Regions from separate parts of the Actinoplanes octamycinicus genome, predicted to be linked through region 2. Evidence: predicted binding sites of a transcription regulator. Region 2 holds the regulator's gene; each other region holds the start of a gene.
The links. Region 2 encodes HrcA, which represses chaperone genes, less so after heat shock. Its sites were predicted from a motif close to GGTTNGCACNCTCNNNNNGAGNGTGCNAACC; they were not measured.
Positions count from the first base shown of each region.

Region 1 (7,185 bases), 2.0 Mb from region 2:
GTCTCGGCCGGCTTCCTGCTGGTGGTGGTCTTCGCGCTGTTCGCCGGCGACACGGTGGCCAGCGAGGCCAGCTGGGGCAGCCTGCGCTACCTGCTGGCGATCCCGGTCCCGCGGGCCCGCCTGCTCGCGGTCAAGCTGACCGTCGCGCTCGGGTACGCCCTGCTCGCCCTCGCCCTGCTGGCCGGCACCGGTCTGCTGGTCGGCACGGTCCGCTACGGCTGGCATCCGCTGGGCAGCACCATCGCCGCCGAGATCCCACCCGGCCAGGGGGTGCTGCGGCTGCTCGGCATCCTCGCCTACCTGGCGGTGACCCTGCTGGTGGTGGCCGGGCTCGCCTTCCTGCTGTCGGTGCTCACCGACGCCGCCCTGGGCGCGGTCGGTGGCGCGGTGCTGCTCTGGATTCTGTCCAGCATCCTGGACCAGATCACCGCGCTCGGGTCGATCCGCAACGCGCTGCCGACCCATTACAGCGACGCCTGGCTGGGCCTGCTCTCCACCCCGGTGCAGACCGAGGACCTGGCCAAGGGCGCCATCTCCGCGTTCGTCTACGCGGTGGTCTTCTGGGGTCTGGCCTTCTTCCGCTTCACCCGCAAGGACGTCACCTCCTGAGCGTCCGGGAAAGGCGTTGACCGGCCGGTCCCGGGGGGCCGAGGATCGGCCGATGGCCGACTTCAGCATCCGCCCCGCCCGGCCGGACGACGCCGCCGCCGTGGTCACGCTCGGCGCGACGGTCCATCCCTATCTGGTCCGCGGCGTGGCCCGGACCCGGCTGATGATCGCCGAGCCGCCGCCGGGCGAGGACTGGGCGGCGTTCGTCGCCGAGCGGGACGGCGAGCCGGTCGGCTGGGTGTCGGCCTATCGGAAGGTGCGGACGACGGAGCCGGACTTCGGGCAGATCTCGCTGCTCCAGGTGCATCCCACGGCCCGTGGCCGGGGGATCGGCGGCGCCCTGTTCGCGGCGGCCGCCGGTCATCTGCGCGCGGCCGGCGTCCGCCGGGCCGCGGTCACCGCCACCCCGCAGGCGCTGCCGTTCGCCCGGCGCCGCGGCTTCGAGCCGGTCCGTGAGCTGCGCTATTCCGCGCTGGAGCTGGCCGCCCTGGACGGCGTGCCGGCGGACCGGGTGCCGGACGGCGTCCGGCTGATCGCGCTGCGCGAGACGACCGCCGAGGAGCTCTACGCCGCCGACGTCGTCGCCGCCGCCGACGAGCCCGGCGACGTCGCCCCGCAGCCACCCTCGTTCGAGTCCTGGCGGTACGACATCTGGCAGAACCCCGGCCTCGACCACGACTGCAGCACCGCGGCCCTGGTGGCCGGCGAGATCGTGTCGTTCTCCCTGCTGGTCCGTGACGGCGACCGGGTCTGGTCGGACATGACCGCCACCGCCCCCGGCCACCGCGGCCGCGGCCTGGCTCGGCTGGTCAAGAGCGTGGCCCTGCGGCGAGCCGCCGCGACCGGCGTGACTCGCGCGTTCACCAGCAACGACGAGGCGAACCTGCCGATGCTGGCGGTCAACACGCGGCTGGGGTACCGCCCGGTCGCCAGCCAGTTCTCCTGCGTCGGATCCTTGGAGCAGTCAAGCGGCGGCCGATAGGAAGGAGGTCGCTCACACCTCGGGAACTCGGTGTGGACTTGCCGAGATCTCGTCGTAAGCTTCGGGAAACAACTGAATACCTCATCCAGAGGGGCAGAGGGAACGGCCCTGTGAAGCCCCGGCAACCACCGCGTATGTCTCGAGGACGAGGCCGCGCGCGGCAGGTGCTAATTCCGTCCCGAGGCAGGTCGCCGCCGGGAAAGATGAGAGGGAAGGCCTCGATGACGTCTGCCGTCACCACACCCACTGCTACCACTTCGCCGGCCCGCGGCCTGATCTGCCGCGCGTGCAGCGCGGAGTACCCGCTCGCCGCGCAGCACGCCTGTTTCGAGTGTTTCGGCCCGCTCGAGGTGGCCTACGACGAGGCCGCGCTCGCGCGGGTGACCCGGGCCGAGATCGAGGCGGGCCCGCAGAACATCTGGCGTTACGCCGCGCTGCTGCCGGCCGGCCAGGACCCGGCCACCCGAGTGACCCTGGACCCCGGCCTGACCCCGCTGGTCAGCGCCCCGGCACTGGCCGAGCGCCTGGGCATCACCGCCCCGCTCTGGGTGAAGGACGACTCGCAGAACCCGACCCATTCGTTCAAGGACCGGGTCGTCTCGGTGGCCCTGACCGCCGCCAAGGAGCTGGGCTTCAAGCGGTTCTCCTGCGCCTCCACCGGCAACCTGGCCAACTCGGTGGCCGCCCACGCGGCCCGGGCCGGCGTGCCCAGCATCGTCTTCATCCCGTCCGACCTGGAGCAGGGCAAGGTCGTCACCACCGCGGTCTACGGCGGTGAGCTGGTCGCCATCGAGGGCTCCTACGACGACGTGAACCGGCTGTGCAGCGAGCTGGTGGAGACCGACGAGTTCGAGGACACCGCGTTCGTGAACGTGAACGTGCGGCCGTTCTACGCCGAGGGCTCCAAGACCCTGGGCTACGAGGTGGCCGAGCAGCTCGGCTGGCGGATCCCGGCCCAGGTGGTCATCCCGATGGCCTCCGGCGAGCTGCTCACCAAGGTGGACAAGGCGTTCAGCGAGCTGGTCGAGATCGGACTGGCCGAGGCGCCGGCGGGCGGCTGGACGGTCTTCGGCGCGCAGTCGGCCGGCTGCAACCCGATCGCGGTGGCGCTGCACAACGACACCGACGTGATCACCCCGGTCAAGCCGACCGGCATCGCCAAGTCGCTGAACATCGGCGACCCGGCCGCCGGGCCGTACGCGATCGAGGCGGTCCGCCGCACCGGCGGCTGGATGGACTACGCGGACGACGCGGAGATCCGGGAGGGCATCCGGCTGCTCGCCGAGACCACCGGCGTCTTCGCCGAGACCGCCGGCGGCACCACCGTCGCGGTGCTGAAGAAGCTGGTGGAGAGCGGCAAGCTGGACCCGGCGAAGGAGACGGTCGTCTACAACACCGGCGAGGGTCTGAAGACGCTGGACGCGATCTCCGCCGAGGTCGGCCCGACCCACCGGATCAAGCCGTCGCTGCGCGGCGCGCGCGAGGCCGGCCTGCTCGGATAGCGGACAGTAACCGGACATCTGCCGGTTGTCGAATATTCCTTCCTCCGAGGACTTGCGCGCCGATCTCCGGATCGGCAGGATGCTTGTCGCGGGAGGACGCGACGCCGTAAGTGGCCCCTCACCTGAGCTTGGCGACAATCTCCGAGGGACCCAACGACCCAACGCTGACCCAATGGCTTCGTGCCGGAGGCGTTGTGCGTCCGTCCTCCCGACCAAATCTCACCGGTGGCGGCGGGCCGAGTCTCAGCGGCCGCGTTAGGCCGTCTCAGCGGCCCCGGATGGCCGGTCTCAGCGGCGGCGGAACACCCGCTCCACCCAGGGTCGCAGTGGCAGATCCTCCGGATAGCCGCCGTCGCGCAGCCCGGCCCGGCGTTCGAAGTAATTCCGCACGCCGAAGGATCCGGTCGCCACGTAGGACCAGCCACAAGCGACCCAGTAAGCCGGCCAGAAGAGTGGCCCGAGCACCGCGTACTGCCCGGCGTGCCGGCTCTCGTGCGCCAGCAGCGCGGCCCGCTCCTCGGCCAGCAGCCACTCCGCCGACCGCCGGGTGATGATCACCGAGCCGACCGTGAAGCAGGACGCCGGCGGCATCGGCAGTTTCCACCCCTCGGCGATCAGCACGCCGTCCCGGCCGCGCCGGATCTTCGTGCGGGTGGCCAGGGCGAGCAGCAGCCCGGCGCCGGTGGTCCCGTTCGCCGCGGTGAGCACCGTCCGGGTGACATGCCAGCGCCGGGGTGACATCACATCCTCCGGCGCATCTGCAGCTGGGTCAGGACCGGCACGGTCGGGTGCGGCAGGCGCACCCCGGTGTCCTGGAAACCCAGCTTCTCGTACGCCCGGACGGCCCGCCCGTTGCCGACCACCACCTCGAGCATCAGCTCGTGCCGCCCGGCCGCGGTGGACCAGTCGGCGACCGCGTCGACCAGCTGGGCGAGCAGTTTGCCGCCCCGGACGGCCGGCGTCAGATAGACCGAGAAGACCACCGTGACGTGTGGCTCGTCCGGGATCGCGGTGCCGCCGGCGTGCCCGAGCAGCGGCCCGTCACCCGGGTCGGCGATGAACTGGGACAGCTCCGGGCCGTCGGCCGACATGCCGAGCCGCTGCGCGTAGCCCTCGTGCGAGCGGGCGGCGGCCTGGGCCAGGGTCTCCAGGAAGGCGAGGGGACTGTCCGCGAGCATCTCGAGCCGCAGGGCGCGCATCCGTCCGGCGTCCCGGGGGGTGACCCGGCGCACGGTCCAGTTCTCCATGCGTCCTCATTACTCGTCGCGGCGGCCGGCCACAACCGTCTTGCCGCAAAACCGTCCTGAGCTGCGCATGAAGATCTTTAGCCGGATTCCGGACCGCACCCGAGGGTTTCGCGGGAAGATGGGGTTTCTTGCACTCGGTACCCGGGAGTGCTAAACAAGTGATTGGCACTCGCGACCCGTGAGTGCCAGCAGGTCGGGACGGTGGGGTTCCGGTCGCGTCGCCGCCATCGGCGCCGCGGCACGAAACCGGTCGTCGCGGGCTATCCGGCTCGGCCTGAGGACGTCACATCGCCAGGTGGTGACGTCCACAGACTTCCTCAGTGTGCGGGGACGGGCCCTCGGCCCGAAACCGCGGATGTCCGGGAGGACAACGCCGTATGGCCAAGATCATCGCATTCGACGAGGAGGCTCGCCGGGGCCTCGAGCGGGGCATGAACCAGCTCGCCGACGCGGTCAAGGTGACCCTCGGCCCGAAGGGCCGCAACGTGGTCCTCGAGAAGAAGTGGGGCGCCCCCACGATCACCAACGATGGTGTATCCATCGCCAAGGAGATCGAGCTCGAGGACTCGTACGAGAAGATCGGCGCCGAGCTGGTCAAGGAGGTCGCCAAGAAGACCGACGACGTCGCCGGTGACGGCACGACGACGGCGACCGTCCTGGCCCAGGCCCTGGTCCGCGAGGGTCTGCGGAACGTCGCCGCGGGCGCGAACCCGATGGCCCTGAAGCGGGGCATCGAGGCCGCCGTGGCCAGCGTCTCCGAGGGCCTGCAGCAGCTGGCCAAGGACGTGGAGACCAAGGAGCAGATCGCCTCCACCGCGTCCATCTCCGCCGGTGACACCACGGTCGGCGAGATCATCGCCGAGGCCATGGACAAGGTCGGCAAGGAAGGCGTCATCACCGTCGAGGAGAGCAACACCTTCGGCCTGGAGCTCGAGCTCACCGAGGGTATGCGCTTCGACAAGGGCTACATCTCGGCGTACTTCATGACCGACGCCGAGCGGATGGAGGCCGTCTTCGACGACCCCTACATCCTGATCGCCAACAGCAAGATCTCCGCGGTCAAGGACCTGCTCCCGGTCCTCGAGAAGGTCATGCAGTCCGGCAAGCCGCTGATCATCATCGCCGAGGACGTCGAGGGCGAGGCCCTGGCCACCCTGGTCGTCAACAAGGTCCGTGGCACCTTCAAGTCCGTCGCCGTCAAGGCCCCGGGCTTCGGTGACCGCCGCAAGGCCATGCTCGAGGACATCGCCATCCTCACCGGTGGCGCGGTCATCAGCGAGGAGGTCGGCCTCAAGCTGGACGCCGCCGACCTGTCCCTGCTGGGCCAGGCCCGCAAGGTCGTCATCACCAAGGACGAGACCACCATCGTCGACGGTGCCGGCAACGCCGAGCAGATCCAGGGCCGGGTCAACCAGATCCGCGCCGAGATCGAGCGCTCGGACTCCGACTACGACCGTGAGAAGCTGCAGGAGCGTCTGGCCAAGCTGGCCGGCGGCGTTGCGGTGATCAAGGTCGGCGCGGCCACCGAGGTCGAGCTCAAGGAGCGCAAGCACCGCATCGAGGACGCCGTTCGCAACGCGAAGGCGGCCGTCGAGGAGGGCATCGTCCCGGGTGGTGGCGTCGCGCTGGTGCAGGCCGGCAAGACCGCGTTCGACAAGCTGGACCTGTCCGGCGACGAGGCCACCGGTGCCAACATCGTCAAGGTCGCGCTGGACGCCCCGCTGCGCCAGATCGCGGTGAACGCCGGCCTCGAGGGCGGCGTCGTCGTGGAGAAGGTGCGCAACCTGGAGGCCGGTTACGGTCTCAACGCCGCGAACGGTGAGTACGTGGACCTGCTGGCCGCGGGCATCATCGACCCGGCCAAGGTGACCCGCTCGGCGCTGCAGAACGCCGCGTCGATCGCCGCGCTGTTCCTCACCACCGAGGCCGTCGTGGCCGACAAGCCGGAGAAGACCCCGGCTGCGCCGGCCGGCCCCGGCGGCGGCGACATGGACTTCTGAGTCCAGCCGTAACAGACAGAACCGGGCGGGTCGCGCGAGCGGCCCGCCCGTTCCGTGTCTCAGGCCGGTTGCATCTCCCGCCCGGCGGCGGCGTGATCGGTGAGGTCGCGCAGCCCGCGCACCGGGGAGAGCAGGTAGATCACCGGGCAGATCGCGGTCAGCGCCCCGAAGATCAGCAGGGTGGTCCGGGCGCCGAGCGGACCGGCCAGCGCCCCGGCGAGCAGGCCGCCGAGCGGGATCGCGCCCCAGGACACGAACTTCACCGTCGCGATCACCCGGGACAGCAGCTCGGGCGGGCTCTGCGTCATCCGGTAGGTCCGGGTGGTCACGCTCAGCACCACCACCGAGGCCGCGAAGATCAGGTTCCCGGTGGCGAAGGCCAGGTAGCCGGCGGCTCCGGCGCCCAGCGGGATGAGCAGCGCCCCGGCCACCCCGGTGAAGCCCACGATGATCAGCCCGCGGGCGGTGCCGAACCGGGCGGTGAACCGGGTGGTCAGCGCCGCCCCGATCAGTGTGCCCACGCCTTCGGCGGCGAGCAGCAGGCCGACCAGGCCGGGCGCGGCGTGCAGGTCGCGGACCAGGTAGTAGGCAAAGAGCGCCATCTGCGCCCCGCAGACGAAGTTGACCGAGGTGGCCACCCACATGCCGGGACCGATGATCGGGTGCCGGGTGACGTAGCGCCAGCCCTCGCGGATCAGCGCGGCCATCGGGGTCCGGTCGCCGGTCGGCGCCTCGGTGCGGCGGGCCGGCAGCGAGCCGAGCAGCGCGCCGGAGAACAGGTAGCTGACCGCGTCGACCAGCAGGGTCGGCACCGGTCCGAACACCTGGACCGCGAGCCCGCCCAG
Region 1 is NZ_JACHNB010000001.1:1,318,133-1,325,317, reverse strand. It holds gene BJY16_RS05915 (ABC transporter permease) at 1-609, shown strand, start outside; gene BJY16_RS05910 (GNAT family N-acetyltransferase) at 662-1,591, shown strand; SAM riboswitch class I at 1,670-1,801, shown strand; gene thrC (threonine synthase) at 1,813-3,093, shown strand; gene BJY16_RS05900 (hypothetical protein) at 3,382-3,834, opposite strand; gene BJY16_RS05895 (GNAT family N-acetyltransferase) at 3,834-4,340, opposite strand; gene groL (chaperonin GroEL) at 4,718-6,340, shown strand; gene BJY16_RS05885 (MFS transporter) at 6,400-7,185, opposite strand, start outside.
Region 1: a site for HrcA is predicted at 4,501-4,531, ahead of groL (chaperonin GroEL). Genes of this name have one in related genera too.

Region 2 (7,185 bases):
TCAACCTGGACCTGATCTACGGCACCCCGGGTGAGGCCCCGGAGGACTTCGCCCGCTCGCTGCGCACCGTGATCGACGCCGGGGTGGACCACGTCAGCGCGTACGCCCTGATCGTCGAGGACGGCACCCGGATGGCCACCCGGATGCGCCGGGGCGAGCTGCCTTTCCCCTCCGACGACGTGGCCGCGGACCGCTACCTGGCCGCCGAGGAGGCGCTCACCGCGGCCGGCCTCGGGTGGTACGAGGTGTCCAACTGGGCGCGGCCCGGCGGCGAGTGCCGGCACAACCTGCTCTACTGGACCGGCGCCGACTGGTGGGGGCTGGGTCCCGGGGCGCACAGCCACGTCGGCGGGGTGCGCTGGTGGAACGTGAAGCACCCCTCGGCGTACGCAAATCGCTTGAATGATGGGGTTTCCCCAGGTCACGGGCGCGAGCTGCTGAGCGCCGAGGACCGGCACGTAGAGGACGTGATGTTGCGGGTCCGGCTGCGTGCCGGGATCCCGCTGGACCGGGTGGACCCGGGCGGCGCGGCCCAGGCCCTCGGCGACGGCCTGCTGGAGCCGGACGCCTACGCGGCCGGCCGGCTGGTGCTGACGCTGCGCGGCCGGCTGCTGGCCGACGCGGTGATCCGCGACCTGGTCTGAATCGGTCACCGGTGACCGGTCGCCAGGGGAGGCGACCGATCACCGCGGGAGGCGACCGGTCATCTCAGGAAGCGGCCGCTCACCGGGTAGCGGAACGACTCGTTGTTGGCCGCCTTGATCCCGGCGAGCACGCCGGCGATCGTGGCGAACAGCCAGGCGATCCCGGCGATCACCGCCCCCACGCCGAAGCAGAACGTGGCATAGCCGATCACCGCGATGATCGACCAGAGCACCTGGAAGTTCAGCGCCTTGACCGACTCGGCGCGGACCGTGGCGGACTGCTCGCCCCGGGCCAGCAGCGAGATCAGCGGCGCCACCCAGCCGGCGCAGCCGCCGCCGAGGAACGCGCCGGCCGCGCCGCCCAGGTGGGCGACCAGGACCCAGGTGCGGTCCTCGGCGCTCAGCGGCGGAAGGCCCGGGTGGTATCCGCCGGACGGCGGGCCGTAGGGCGGAGGCGGCGGATATCCCGGTCCCGGCGGGGGAGGGTAGGCGTCTCCGGAGGACGTAGGGTACCCGTCACCTGGCGGTCGAGGCGGCTCGGTCATGGCCAGCAACCTATCGGAGATCGAACAACGGCGGACTCTCGATCATCGCGTTGCCGCCTGCCACGAAGTAGACTGGCACTCTGTCCGCGCGAGTGCCAGAGGGAGGGGTCATATGAGTCTGGATGACCGCAAGCTCGAGGTTCTGCGGGCGATCGTCGAGGATTATGTGAAAACGCGCGAGCCGGTCGGCAGCAAGTCGCTGGTCGAGCGTCACCAGCTCGGCGTCTCCCCGGCCACGGTGCGCAACGACATGGCCGTGCTGGAGGAGGAGGGCTACATCCGGCAGCCGCACACCAGTGCCGGCCGGGTGCCCACCGACGCCGGTTACCGGCTCTTCGTCGACCGCCTGACCCGGATCAAGCCGCTCAGCCCGGCCGAGCGCCGCGCCATCGAGCGCTTCATGATCGGCGTGGTCGACCTCGACGACGTGGTGCACCGCACCGTCCGGTTGCTCGCCACGCTCACCCGGCAGGTCGCGGTGGTGCAGTATCCGAGCCTGTCCCGCTCGGCGGTGCGCCATCTGGAGCTGGTCCCGATCTCCACCACCCGGCTGATGCTCGTGATGATCACCGACACCGGCCGGGTCGAGCAGCGCCTGGTCGAGATGCCCGCCCCGGTTCCCGAGGGCGACGTGTGGGACCTGCGCCGGCGGGTAAACGAGAAGCTGGCCGGCCAAAAACTGGCAGACACCCCGCCCCTGGTGCAGAAACTCGTCGAGGAGTGCACCCCGGAGCGCCGGGGGACCATGGCATGTCTGGCCACCGTCCTGCTCGAGACGCTGGTCGAGCGGAGTGAGGAGCGCCTCGCGCTGGCCGGGACCGCCAACCTCACTCGCGGCGGTGTGCTGGACTTTCAGGGCACGCTGCGTCCCGTGCTCGAAGCGCTCGAGGAGGAGGTCATCCTCCTCAAGCTGATCGGTGACCTGGAGCCGAGCACCACCCGGGTCCGGATCGGCGACGAGAACGAGATCGACAACCTCCGGTCGGCGTCCGTGGTGAGCACGGGTTACGGACCGGGTGCGACGATCGTTGGTGGGCTCGGTGTGCTGGGGCCGACAAGGATGGACTACCCCGGCACCATCGCTACTGTTCGTGCAGTGGCACGCTACGTTGGCGACCTGTTGGCACAGAATTGACGGATCCGCGCAGACATTGAGGACTCCAAACCCCGTGGCCAAGGACTACTACGGAATTCTCGGCGTGAGCCGGGAAGCCACCGACGACGAGATCAAGCGCGCCTACCGCAAACTGGCTCGGCAGTACCACCCGGACGTCAACCCCGATCCGGAGGCGCACGAGAAGTTCAAGGACATCAACGCGGCGTACGAGGTCCTCTCCGACGACCAGAAGCGGCAGATCGTCGACCTCGGCGGTGACCCGCTGGCGCCCGGCGGCGGCGCGCCCGGCGGCGGTCCCGGCGGGGCCGGCCCGTTCGTCGGTTTCCAGGACATCATGGACGCGTTCTTCGGCACCGCGGCCGGCGGCGGCTCGCGGGGGCCGCGGCCGCGCACCCGGCCCGGCGCCGACGCCATCCTGCGCCTCGAGCTGGACCTGGTGGAGACCGCGTTCGGCGTCGAGGCGCCGATCACCGTGGACACCGCGGTGCTCTGCACCCAGTGCTCCGGCGCCGGCACCGCGCCCGGCACCCACCTGGCCACCTGCGAGGTCTGCGGCGGCCGCGGCGAGGTGCAGTCGGTGCAGCGCACCTTCCTCGGCCAGGTCGTCTCGTCCCGCCCCTGCGCGAACTGCCAGGGCCACGGCACGATCATCCCGAGCCCGTGCCCGACCTGCGCCGGCGACGGCCGGATCCGCACCCGCCGCTCGCTGACCGTGAAGATCCCGGCCGGCGTCGAGGACGGCATGCGGATCCGCCTGGCCCAGCAGGGCGAGGTCGGCCCGGGCGGCGGCACCGCCGGCGACCTCTACGTGGAGATCCACGAGCGCCCGCACGACGTCTACTCCCGCAAGGGCGACGACCTGCACTGCCGCGTCACGCTGCCGATGACGGCCGCCGCGCTCGGCACCCGGATGACCATCAAGACCCTCGACGGCGAGGAGAACATCGAGGTCAAACCGGGCACACAGCCGGCCAGCACGCTGCGCATCCGGGGCAAGGGGGTGCCGCACCTGCGTGGTCAGGGCCGGGGCGACCTCTTCGTCCACCTCGACGTGAAGACGCCGACCAAGCTGACCGCGGACCAGGAGCGGATGCTGCGCGACTTCGCGAAGACGCGCGGGGAGGATGTCGCCGAGCTGAGCAAGCAGGGCGGGTTCTTCAGCCGGATGCGGGACGCCTTCAACGGCCACTGATCGAGCCAGGGGGCGCTGATCAGCGCCCCCTGCAGCTTTCCGGCCCGCCTTTCCGCCGACCGCCACTCTTCCAAGATCAAGTTCTTCATTGACGCAGGTCCGCTGGGGTGCGGATCGCATGCTCCCGGCACCCCTCTGTCAAGGGGTTGGTGTGAGGGGTGTTTTAGGGTGGTGGTTGGCGGGTCCGGGTTGTGACTTTTCCGAAGTGTCGATCTTGGGGTTTGGGTCGGCCGCGCTGGAGTTCAGAGTCGCCCCCGTGTGTCCTCCCGGACCCGTCGCTGTCTGTTGTGCCGTGTGGTCGTCTTTGATCATTTGGCGGTAGACGGTGTCGGACAGGCGTCGTTTCAACGCTCGCATGGCTTCCATCGCGGTTTTGCCTTCGGCGCGTTTGCGCTGGTAGTAGGCGCGGCCGGGGGTGTCGAAGCGGAGCTGGGTGATGGCCATGATGTGCAGGACCCGGTTGATGCGCCGGTTCCCGGCCCGGTTGAGCCGGTGATGATGGTTGTCGCCGGAGGACACGTCGATGGGGGCGGTGCCGTTCCAGGTGGCGAAGTGCCCGCGGGTCGGGAAGCGGCTGATGTCGCCGATGTCGCCGAGCAGGCGGGCGGCGCCGGAGGGGCCGATGCCGTTGAGGCTGGTCAGCTGGGTGCCGGTGGCGGCCAGCACGGTCTTCAGCTGCCGGTTGGCTGCTTTGATCTTGGTGTCCAGGGTGGTGAGCTCGTCGGCCAGGTCGCCGGCCAGCTGATAGCGGGTGGCGGTGACGATGTCGCCGGCCGGGACGCTGACGCGTTCGAGCAGGGTGCGGGCCTGGTCGGTGGTCAGGTTCTTCTTCGCGCCGCCGGGGATCAGTTCGAGCAGTAGCTGGTGCAGCCGGTTGATGGTCTCGGTGCGGGTGGCGCCGAGCTGGTCGCGGCGGTCGGCCAGCAGCCGCAGCGCGACGGTGGCGCCGTCGGCGTGAACGCGGCGCAGGCCCGGGGTGCGCAGGGCGGTCACCGCGATGTGGTGCGCGTCGTGACCGTCGGTTTTACGGCCGTGCCCGGTGTCAAAGTTGCGGGCTTTCGCGGCGAGTTTCGCCGGGACGTCCAGCACGGTTTCGCCGTCGGCGACCAGCCGCTGGGCCAGGTGCCGGCCGATGCCGTTACAGCCCTCGACCGCCCACACCCGGCCGGCGTGACGGCGGCCGGCGGCGAGCATCTGCTGGTAGCCACCGGTGTCGGTGCCGTACCTGCCACGGGCCAGCACCTGTTCACGCTCGTTGATGATCTCGATCGTCGCGGACCGCTTGTGCGGATCGACTCCAATGATCAGCTGACCCATGTACCCGTTGACCTTCCCGTCGTCGCGGCAGAACCACACCAGCGGGAGGGCAACGCTACTTACAGCTGGGCAAACCCCTCTTCAGCCACTCCGCGCCACGGTGACCGGCAGGGTCCAAGCCGGGAGAGAGCCACACCCCGCCATATGAGTGGGCAGCGCGGGCCTGAGCACCCTACCGATCACCTCGACCAAGCCTGGCCGGGCCGCGGTCGTACACCAAATTCTCTTTAAGTAGCGCGGGCCGGGGACGGCGATCTGGCCGCTGGCGCGTCCAGAGCGATCGCCGTCCCCTTCATTGCCCGTGGGCGGTTCCGGAGATCGAACCCGCCGGTTCGGCTATCTCGGAAGCCAGCGCCAGTTGAGCTCGGCCGGACTGGGTGGCGGGCCGGGTAGCGGACCATCGGCGCGCAGGCCGTCGAGAAGCACGGTGAGGCAGCGGTCGCGGAGCTCGCGGGTGCGTTCCGGATCGGGGACGCGGACGGCCGCGCACATCTCCAGCAGCAGGGTCACGTCGGCCGGGCCGGCATCGGCGCGCAGGTGTGGCCGAGCCCGCTCGATCAAGCTGGTGGCCAGGTGGGAGGCCAGCGTCGCGTCGTGGTTCATCTGGTCGGTCGGGGTGAACGTGCCGGCCAGGTGGACGGTGAGCGAGTGGACGTCGGCTCGCACCACGCCGTGCAGGAAGGTGGCCAGGGCGGTCCAGCCGTCCGGCTCCTGGGCGGCGCGCTCGGCCTCGGCGATGAAGGTCCGCAGCCCCTCGTGGCAGAGCGTGCGGAGCAGCTCCTCCTTGCTCGCGTAGCGCCGGTAGAGCGCGCTGATGCCGACGCCGGCACGCTCGGCGACCGCGGAGATCGGCGCTCGCGGGTCGGACAGGAAGATCTCGCGAGCCGCGGCCAGGATCGCCTCGTTGTTGCGGACGGCCTGCTCGCCGCGTCCGGGACGCCTCATGACGATCAGTCTAGCGGAACGGAACGAAGTATTCCGCTCCGCTCCTCGAGGTGCTACATTGGAGCGGAACGAAGCATTCCGTTCCGTTCAACTCGCAGCGACGAGGAGCAGGACATGGCCACGATCAGTCCCTTCCGCATCGACGTGCCCCAGGCCGACCTGGACGACCTGCACGACCGTCTGGCCCGCGCCCGCTGGACGCCGGAGATCCCCGGTCAGGGCTGGGCCCGCGGGGTCCCGGTCGACTATCTGCGCGGCCTCGCTGACTACTGGGCCGGCGAGTTCGACTGGCGGGCCGCCGAGGCCCGGCTCAACGAGTTGCCCCAGTTCACCACCGAGGTGGACGGGCAGACCCTGCACTTCGCGCACGTCCGCTCCGCCGACCCGGCCGCCGTCCCGCTGCTGATCAGCCACGACTGGCCGGCCTCGTTCGCGCTCTACCTGCCGGTGGTCGAGGCGCTCCGGGCGCACTTCCACCTGGTCCTGGTCAGCAACCCGGGCGTCGGCTTCTCCGGCCCGCTCACCAGCCCGGGCTGGAGCACCGCCCGGAGCGCCGCCGCGCTGAACGAGATCATGGACCGGCTCGGCTATCAGCGCTACGGCGTGCAGGGCACCGGCGGCGGCGCCTGGATCGCCGTCGAGATGGGCCGCCAGGCACCGGACCGGGTGATCGGCGTGCACGTCAACGGGCACATCACCGTCCCGTCCGGCGACCCGGCCGAGTTCGACGGGCTGACCGAGGCCGAGCAGGAGCGGCTGCGTCGCCTGCAGGAGTTCCGCGACGACCGGATGGGCTTCGCCGCGATCCAGTCGACCCGCCCGCAGACGCTGGCGTTCGGGCTGCACGACTCGCCGATCGGCCAGCTCGCCTGGATCGTCGAGAAATTCCAGGAGTGGACCGACCCGGCCGCCGCGCTGCCCGAGGACGCCGTCGGCCGGGACCTGCTGCTCACCAACGTCAGTCTGTACTGGTTCACCGGCACCGCCGGCTCCTCGGCGAACACCTACTGGGAATCCGCGCACGACCCCTCGGCCTGGGCGCCGAAGGAGCGCTCCACGGTCCCGCTCGGCGTCGCCCTGGGCGTCACCGACATCACCGTCCGGCGCTTCGCCGAGCGGGAGGCCCCGGTGACCCACTGGACCGAACTGCCCGCCGGCGGCAACTTCCTGCCGGCCGAGCAGCCCAAGCTCTTCGCCGACGACGTCACCGCCTTCTTCCACCCCGCCCCCTGAGCACCCGCCGACCGGTGCCGGCTCGCCCGCCGAGCCGGCACCGGCGTGCGGCCGCCCTTCTCGGGCTGCGCTCGCTGACCGGCGCGTCGCGGGGTGCCGACCTGCCAGCCGCGGGGGTGGGTGAACGAGCTCGGCTCCGCTGTTCGTGCGGTGAGGGGCCGGTGGGGGCACGGTGGGCGCGCGATAGCGTTC
Region 2 is NZ_JACHNB010000001.1:3,272,382-3,279,566, forward strand. It holds gene hemW (radical SAM family heme chaperone HemW) at 1-644, shown strand, start outside; gene BJY16_RS14695 (DUF4870 domain-containing protein) at 704-1,189, opposite strand; gene hrcA (heat-inducible transcriptional repressor HrcA) at 1,302-2,324, shown strand; gene dnaJ (molecular chaperone DnaJ) at 2,359-3,498, shown strand; gene BJY16_RS14710 (IS110 family RNA-guided transposase) at 3,637-4,854, opposite strand; gene BJY16_RS14715 (TetR/AcrR family transcriptional regulator) at 5,152-5,760, opposite strand; gene BJY16_RS14720 (epoxide hydrolase family protein) at 5,875-6,993, shown strand.

Region 3 (7,185 bases), 660 kb from region 2:
AGCGTCAGACGGTCGTAGTCGATCGTCGCGATGCCGGCCTTCTTGGCGTTCTCCAGGACGTTCTTACCGGTGCCGGAGTCCAGGTTGACGATCATCAGAACCTTGACGCCGCTCTGGATCATGCCGTCGGCGATGGTCTGGAACGAGTTCTTGTCGCCCTGAGCGTTCTTGATCTCGGCCTCGACGCCCGCGGCCTTGAACGCCTCGGTCAGGTACTTGGTGTCCGCCGTCTCCCAGCGAGCCGAGCTCTTGGTGTCGGGCAGGATCACGCCGACCTTGCCGGCCTTCGCGCCGGTGCCGCTGCCAGTCGCGGTGTCGTCGCTCTTGTCGTCGCCGCAGGCGGCCATGCTGCCGGTGGCCAGGAGGCCGACGGCGGCAAGGGCGAACAGTCCCTTACGCATTCCGTATGTCCTTTCGGGGGGTAAATCCGGAGCCTTCGTTCGGATTTGTCAGGGGTTGGTGCGTGCCTGGGAGTGTCGCTCCCCTGGGCGCCGATGGATCAGGAACCGGTTTGTTGTGCCCGGCAACGTATTCCGGCGGTGGCCTGGAACACAAGTCACCTCAGTGATCTATCTCGTAACGAGGGATAACAATCGCGCAACACGGCCGCCACCCAACCCGGACGAGGCGGCCCTGAAAGTCGCGAAACCCACGGCACAAGGTAACGCTAAGTAAGATCAACTCCGAAGGTCTCAGGAACCCACAAGATTCCCGGAAACTCCTCGTCAGGATCTGATCGGGGCGACGGTCGCGCTGGTCAGGCGCACCAGGTCGGCGGGCGCCAAGGCGACCTGGAGGCCGCGGCGGCCGGCCGAGACGTACATCAAATCGAGACCGGTGGCCGACTCGTCGATCACCGTGGGCAGCCGCTTGCGCTGCCCGAGCGGGCTGATCCCGCCGCGCACGTACCCACTGCTGCGCTCGGCGGCGGCACGGTCGGCCAGCGCCGCCCGCTTGCCGCCGGCCGCCTGGGCGAGCGCCTTCAGGTCGAGATCGCCGGTGACCGGCACGACGCCGACCACCAGCCGGCCGTCCACCTCGGCCACCAGAGTCTTGAACAGCCGCTCCGGCGCCACTCCCAGAGCCCCCGCGACCAGGGCGCCGTAGTTCGGGGCGTCCGGCGACACCTCGTACGGATGCAGGGTGTGCGGAACCCGCTCCGCGGCCAGCAGCGCAGTGGCCGGGGTGCCGGCCGCCTTCTTCGGCATGGGTCGCACGGTACTCCCGGGGCGATCTTCCCGAACGCCCGATTCGGACCCGTTACGACGTTTCCGTTCCGTCCTCAGGAGTGCGCGGTCACCAACGCCGTCGGCGCGCCGTCCACCCGGGTCAGCACCAGCCCGGCCGCGTGCGGCCCGGACAGCTTCAGATCCTTGCGGAGCTGGTCCGGGACCAGCGCAGAGCCGCGCTTGCGGATCTCCAGGGTGCCGACGCCGCGCTCCCGGAACAGCGCGCGCAGCCGCTTCAGCGAGAACGGCAGCACGTCGGTCACCGCCAGCCGCCGGGCGAACGGCGTGTCCACCGGGTCGTCGGTGTAGACGTAGGCGATCTCCGGGTCGGCCAGCCGCCCGCCGATCCCGGCGGCGAACTCGGCCACCAGGTGCGAGCGGACCACCGCCGGGTCCGGGTCGTAGAACCAGGCGCCGACCGGCCCGACCGGGGCCCGCTCGACACCCGAGCCGGTCAGCTCACCGAGGCCGACCAGGGTGGCCCGGCGCGGCGCGGACGCCAGCGGGCCGCACCAGAAGGCGGCCTCCACCAGGTCCCCGCCGACGCTCACCCACTCCCCCTCGGCGCCCGGCGGCAGCAGCGCGTGGTCGATGCCGGGGGCCAGTTTGAGCACCGTCCGCGGCACCCGCCCGGCCAGCCCGGCGACGAAGTCCCAGGGCGGCGAGTACGCCTTCGGGTCGAACACCCGGCCCCGGCCGGTCTGCCGGCGGGCCGGGTCGGCGAACACCGCGTCGAACTTCTCCACCTCGACCGTGGTGGCGTCGGCGCAGGTCACGGTGATCAGCTCGGCCAGGCCGGCGGCCGCGGCGTTCGCGGCGGCCAGCGCGGCGGTGCCCGGGTCGGCGTCCACCGCGTACACCGCGATCCCCTGCCGGGCCGCGGCCAGCGCGTCGGATCCCAGCCCGCAGCCCAGATCGGCCAGGGTCGCGACGCCGGAGGCGGCCAGCCGGGCAGCCCGGCGCTCCGCGACCACCGCGCGGGTCGCCTGCTCCAGACCGTTCCGGGTGAAGAACATTCCGGCGGCGTCCGGGCCGAACTTCATCGCTGCCCGGCGGCGCAAACTAGCCTGGGTGAGAGCGGCGGCGGCCAGCTCCGCGCCGAAGCCCCGGGCCCGTAAGGCCGAGGCCGCGGCGAGCGGCTCACCGTCGCCGACCTCGGCCGCCACGGCCAGCGCACGAGCCCCTTCCGGGGTCTGCAGGAGAGCAAGGAGTTCAGGGGTCACACCAGGCATTCTCCCCGGCGTGACAGGTTGGCACTCTGGTTGACGGAGTGCTAGTTCCGGCATAATCTCCGATTAGCACTCTCAACATGAGGGTGCCAGCCGCCCGGGCTTGCTCGTGGCGGTTAGGCACCAGGCGGACCGGCACCCGCGACGACGGCCCCGCCCGGTGGCATGAGGCATTGACTGGCCTGGTTCAAGGCCGGCGAAACCTGTACCCAGGAGGGTATGCCCGTGACTACCGCGACCAAGGTTGCGATCAAGCCGCTCGAGGACCGCATCGTGGTTCAGGCGAACGAGGCCGAGACCACCACGGCGTCGGGCATCGTGATCCCCGACACCGCCAAGGAGAAGCCGCAGGAGGGCACCGTCCTCGCCGTCGGCCCCGGCCGGATCGACGACAAGGGCAACCGCGTCCCGCTCGACGTCAAGGTCGGCGACGTGGTCCTCTACTCGAAGTACGGCGGCACCGAGGTCAAGTACGCCGGTGAGGAGTACCTGGTGCTCTCCGCCCGCGACGTCCTCGCGGTCATCGAGAAGTAAGACCTAAACCGACTGTGCAGACGCCCTGTTCCGCCAGGGCTTGTCCTGCCGATCACCCGAGTGCGAGGCGCGGCTCAGGTGGTGGCTGGCGTCGGCTGCGGAAAGGTCGCATACCGGTGTTGTATGTGGCCTTTCCGCGGACGCCGCCAGGCGCCGCCTGGGGCACGCCGCAGCCCCGGGTGATCGGCAGGGCAAGCCCTGGATCGGGGCAGGGCGTCGGCGCGTGAAGGGACCTATACATGGCGAAGATCCTCAGTTTCTCTGACGACGCCCGGCACCTGCTGGAGCACGGCGTCAACACGCTCGCCGACACGGTCAAGGTCACTCTCGGCCCGCGCGGCCGCAACGTCGTCCTGGACAAGAAGTTCGGCGCTCCGACGATCACCAACGACGGCGTCACCATCGCCAAGGAGATCGAGCTCACCGACCCGTACGAGAACCTTGGCGCGCAGCTGGTCAAGGAGGTGGCGACGAAGACCAACGACGTCGCCGGCGACGGGACCACCACCGCCACCGTGCTGGCGCAGGCGCTGGTCCGCGAGGGCCTGCGCAACGTCACCGCGGGCGCCAACCCGATCGGCCTCAAGCGGGGCATGGACCAGGCCGCCGAGGCCGTCTCCAAGGCGCTGCTGGGCAAGGCCGTCGAGGTCGCCGACCACAAGGCGATCGCCAACGTGGCCACCATCTCGGCCCAGGACGCCACCATCGGTGAGCTGATCGCCGAGGCGATGGACCGGGTCGGCCGGGACGGCGTGATCACCGTCGAGGAGGGCTCGGCGCTGCACACCGAGCTCGACGTCACCGAGGGTCTGCAGTTCGACAAGGGCTTCATCTCGCCGAACTTCGTGACCGACGCCGAGTCGCAGGAGGCGGTGCTGGAGGACGCGCACATCCTCCTCACCACGCAGAAGATCTCCAGCATCGAGGAGCTGCTCCCGCTGCTGGAGAAGGTGCTGCAGACCGGCAAGCCGCTGCTGATCGTGGCCGAGGACGTGGAGGGCCAGGCGCTCTCCACCCTGGTGGTCAACTCGCTGCGCAAGACCCTCAAGGTCGCCGCGGTGAAGGCCCCGGGTTTCGGTGACCGGCGCAAGGCGATCCTGCAGGACCTGGCGATCGCCACCGGCGGCGAGCTGATCGCCCCCGAGCTCGGCTACAAGCTCGACCAGGTCGGCCTGGAGCAGCTGGGCAGCGCCCGGCGCATCGTGGTCGACAAGGAGAACACCACCATCGTCGACGGTGGCGGGAACGCCGCCGAGGTCGCCGACCGGGTCGCGCAGATCCGCAAGGAGATCGAGGCGTCGGACTCCGACTGGGACCGGGAGAAGCTGTCCGAGCGGCTCGCGAAGCTCTCCGGCGGCATCGCGGTGATCAAGGTCGGTGCTGCGACCGAGGTCGAGATGAAGGAGCGCAAGCACCGCATCGAGGACGCCATCGCGGCGACCAAGGCGGCCGTGGAGGAGGGCACCGTCCCCGGCGGCGGCGCCGCCCTCGCGCAGGTCGCCACGGAGCTCGACGGCGGCCTGGGCCTGTCCGGCGAGGAGGCGATCGGCGTCTCGATCGTCCGCAAGGCGCTGGTCGAGCCGCTGCGCTGGATCGCTCAGAACGCCGGCCACGACGGTTACGTCGTGGTGGGCAAGGTCGGCGAGCTGGGCTGGGGCCACGGCCTCAACGCGGCCACCGACGAGTACGTGGACCTGGCCGCGGCCGGCATCATCGACCCGGTGAAGGTGACCCGCAACGCGGTCTCCAACGCCGTCTCGATCGCCGGCCTGCTGCTGACCACCGAGAGCCTCGTGGTGGAGAAGCCGGCCGAGCCGGCCCCCGCGGCGGGCGGCGGTCACGGGCACAGCCACGGCGGCCACGGGCACGGCCACCAGCACGGTCCGGGCTTCTGACCGGTTGTCTCACAAGGGCGCGTCCTCCCGGGGGCGCGCCCTTGCCGTGTCCGGGGGTTTCTCCGGGGCCTCGCCCTGCCACTCCCGCCACAGCGCCGCGTAGGACCCGTTCGCCGCGACCAACTCGTCGTGCGACCCGAGCTCGGTGATCCGGCCGTCCTCGACCACCGCGACCCGGTCCGCGTCGTGCGCCGAGAAGAGCCGGTGCGCGATCGCCACCACGGTCCGCCCGTGCACCACCGCGGCGAGCGAGCGTTCCAGGTCCCGCGCCGCCCGCGGGTCGAGCAGCGCGGTCGCCTCGTCCAGCACCAGCGTGTGCGGGTCGGCCAGGATCAGCCGGGCCAGCGCCACCTGCTGCGCCTGCGCGGCGGTCAGCGGCAGCCCGCCGTCGCCGATCACCGTGTCCAGCCCGTCCGGCAGCCCGTCCGCCCACTCCAGGGCGTGCACGGCGGCCAGCGCGGTCCGGACGTCCGGCTCCGGGGCCCGCGGCCGGGCCATCGCCACGTTGTCCCGCAGCGTCCCGACGAAGACGTGGTGTTCCTGGCTGACCAGCGCCACCTCGGCCCGCAGCCGGTCCGGGGCGAGCTCGCTCAGCGGCACCCCGCCGACCGTGACGCTGCCCTCGGTGGGCTGGTGCAGGCCGGCCAGCAGCCGGCCCAGCGTGGACTTCCCGGCGCCGGACGGGCCGACCACGGCGAGCCGCTCGCCGGGCCGCAGGGTCAGGTCGACGCCGTGCAGCACCTCGCGCCCTTCGACGTAGCCGAACCGCACACCGCGTACCTCGAGCGGGCTGCCGTCCGGCGCCGGCGCGTCCCGCCGCGGCGGCTGCGGCGCCTCGGCCACGCCGAGCAGCCGGGCCAGCGACGCCGCGCCCACCTGCAGCTCGTCCAGCCAGGAGAGCAGCCGGTCGAGCGGGTGGATCAGCTGCTGGACGTAGACCACGGCGGCGGTCAGCGCGCCCAGCGTGACCGTGCCGCGCAGGTACATCCAGCCGCCGGTGAGCAGCGTGAGGACCATCGGGATCACGTAGCTGACCTCGATCACCGGCCACCAGACGGTGCGCAGGAACAGCGTGTACCGCTCGGCCCGCCAGGACCGGTAGAGGTCCCGGTCGGTACGCGCCACCCGCTGCCCCTGCCGCCCCAGCGCCTCCACCGTCCGGGCCCCCTCGACCGTCTCGGTGAGCCCGTCGGTCACCTCCGAGTACGCCGCGTTCTGCCGCAGGTAGCCGGACGGGGCACGACGCACGTACCACCGGGTGCCGGCCACCGTGATCGGCACGCCGACCAGCAGCGGGGCGGCCAGCACCGGGTCCACCGCGATCAGCGCGACCACCACCAGCCCGCCGGTGAGCAGCGCGATCGTGGTCTCCGGGACGGCCAGCCGGACGCACTTGGAGAGCGCGTCCACGTCCCGGGTGGTGCGGGTCAGCAGGTCCCCGGTGCCGGCCGACTCGACGGTGCCCAGCGGCAGGCTCAGCACCCGGGCGATGAACTCCTCGCGCAGCCGGGCCAGCACCTGCTCACCGAGCCGGGCCGAGGCGAGATAGGCATAGCGGATCAGCACCGACTGCAGCAGCACGAACCCGGCCAGCGTGGCGGCCAGCCGGTCCAGCTGGCCGGTCGGCGTCCCGCGCTGCACCTCCTGGACCAGCTCGCCGAGCAGCCGGGGGCCGGCCAGCCCGGCCAGCGCGGCGAGCAGGTGCAGGCCGACGGTGGCGCGGAACATGCCGGGGTGGGCGCGGAACAACGATCGGGCGTACCGCCAGGCCTGGGAGCGGCTGGCGACCGGTAGCGCTTGGGTCACGACTGCTCCTCACGGAGCACCACACGGGCGTACCGCGGCTCGGTCTCCAGCAGCTCGTGATGGGTGCCGGCGGCCACCACCCGGCCCTGCTCCAGGTAGAGCACCCGGTCGGCGTGGCCCAGCACGAGCGGGCTGGACGTGCAGACGACGGTGGTGCGCCCGGCCCGGAGCACGCTGATCCGCTCGGCGATCCGGGCCTCGGTGTGCGCGTCGACCGCGTTGGTCGGCTCCACCAGGATCAGGATCTCCGGGTCGGCGACCAGCGCCCGGGCCAGCCGCAGGCGTTGCTGCTGGCCGCCGGAGAACGACCGGCCCCGCTCGGCGACCACGCTGTCCAGCCCGCCCGGCAGACCGTCCACGATGTCCTGCGCGGCGGCCGCCTCCAGGGCGGCCGGGAGCAGGCCGCTGCGGTGCGGGTCCAGATCGGACCGCAGCCGGCCGGAGAAGAGCCGCGCCTCGTTCTCGGCCACCAGGATCCGCCGGCGCACCGCC
Region 3 is NZ_JACHNB010000001.1:2,610,856-2,618,040, reverse strand. It holds gene BJY16_RS11875 (sugar ABC transporter substrate-binding protein) at 1-401, opposite strand, end outside; gene ybaK (Cys-tRNA(Pro) deacylase) at 726-1,208, opposite strand; gene BJY16_RS11865 (class I SAM-dependent methyltransferase) at 1,283-2,461, opposite strand; gene groES (co-chaperone GroES) at 2,684-2,992, shown strand; gene groL (chaperonin GroEL) at 3,232-4,887, shown strand; gene BJY16_RS11850 (ABC transporter ATP-binding protein) at 4,897-6,693, opposite strand; gene BJY16_RS11845 (ABC transporter transmembrane domain-containing protein) at 6,690-7,185, opposite strand, start outside.
Region 3: a site for HrcA is predicted at 2,523-2,553, ahead of groES (co-chaperone GroES). Genes of this name have one in related genera too.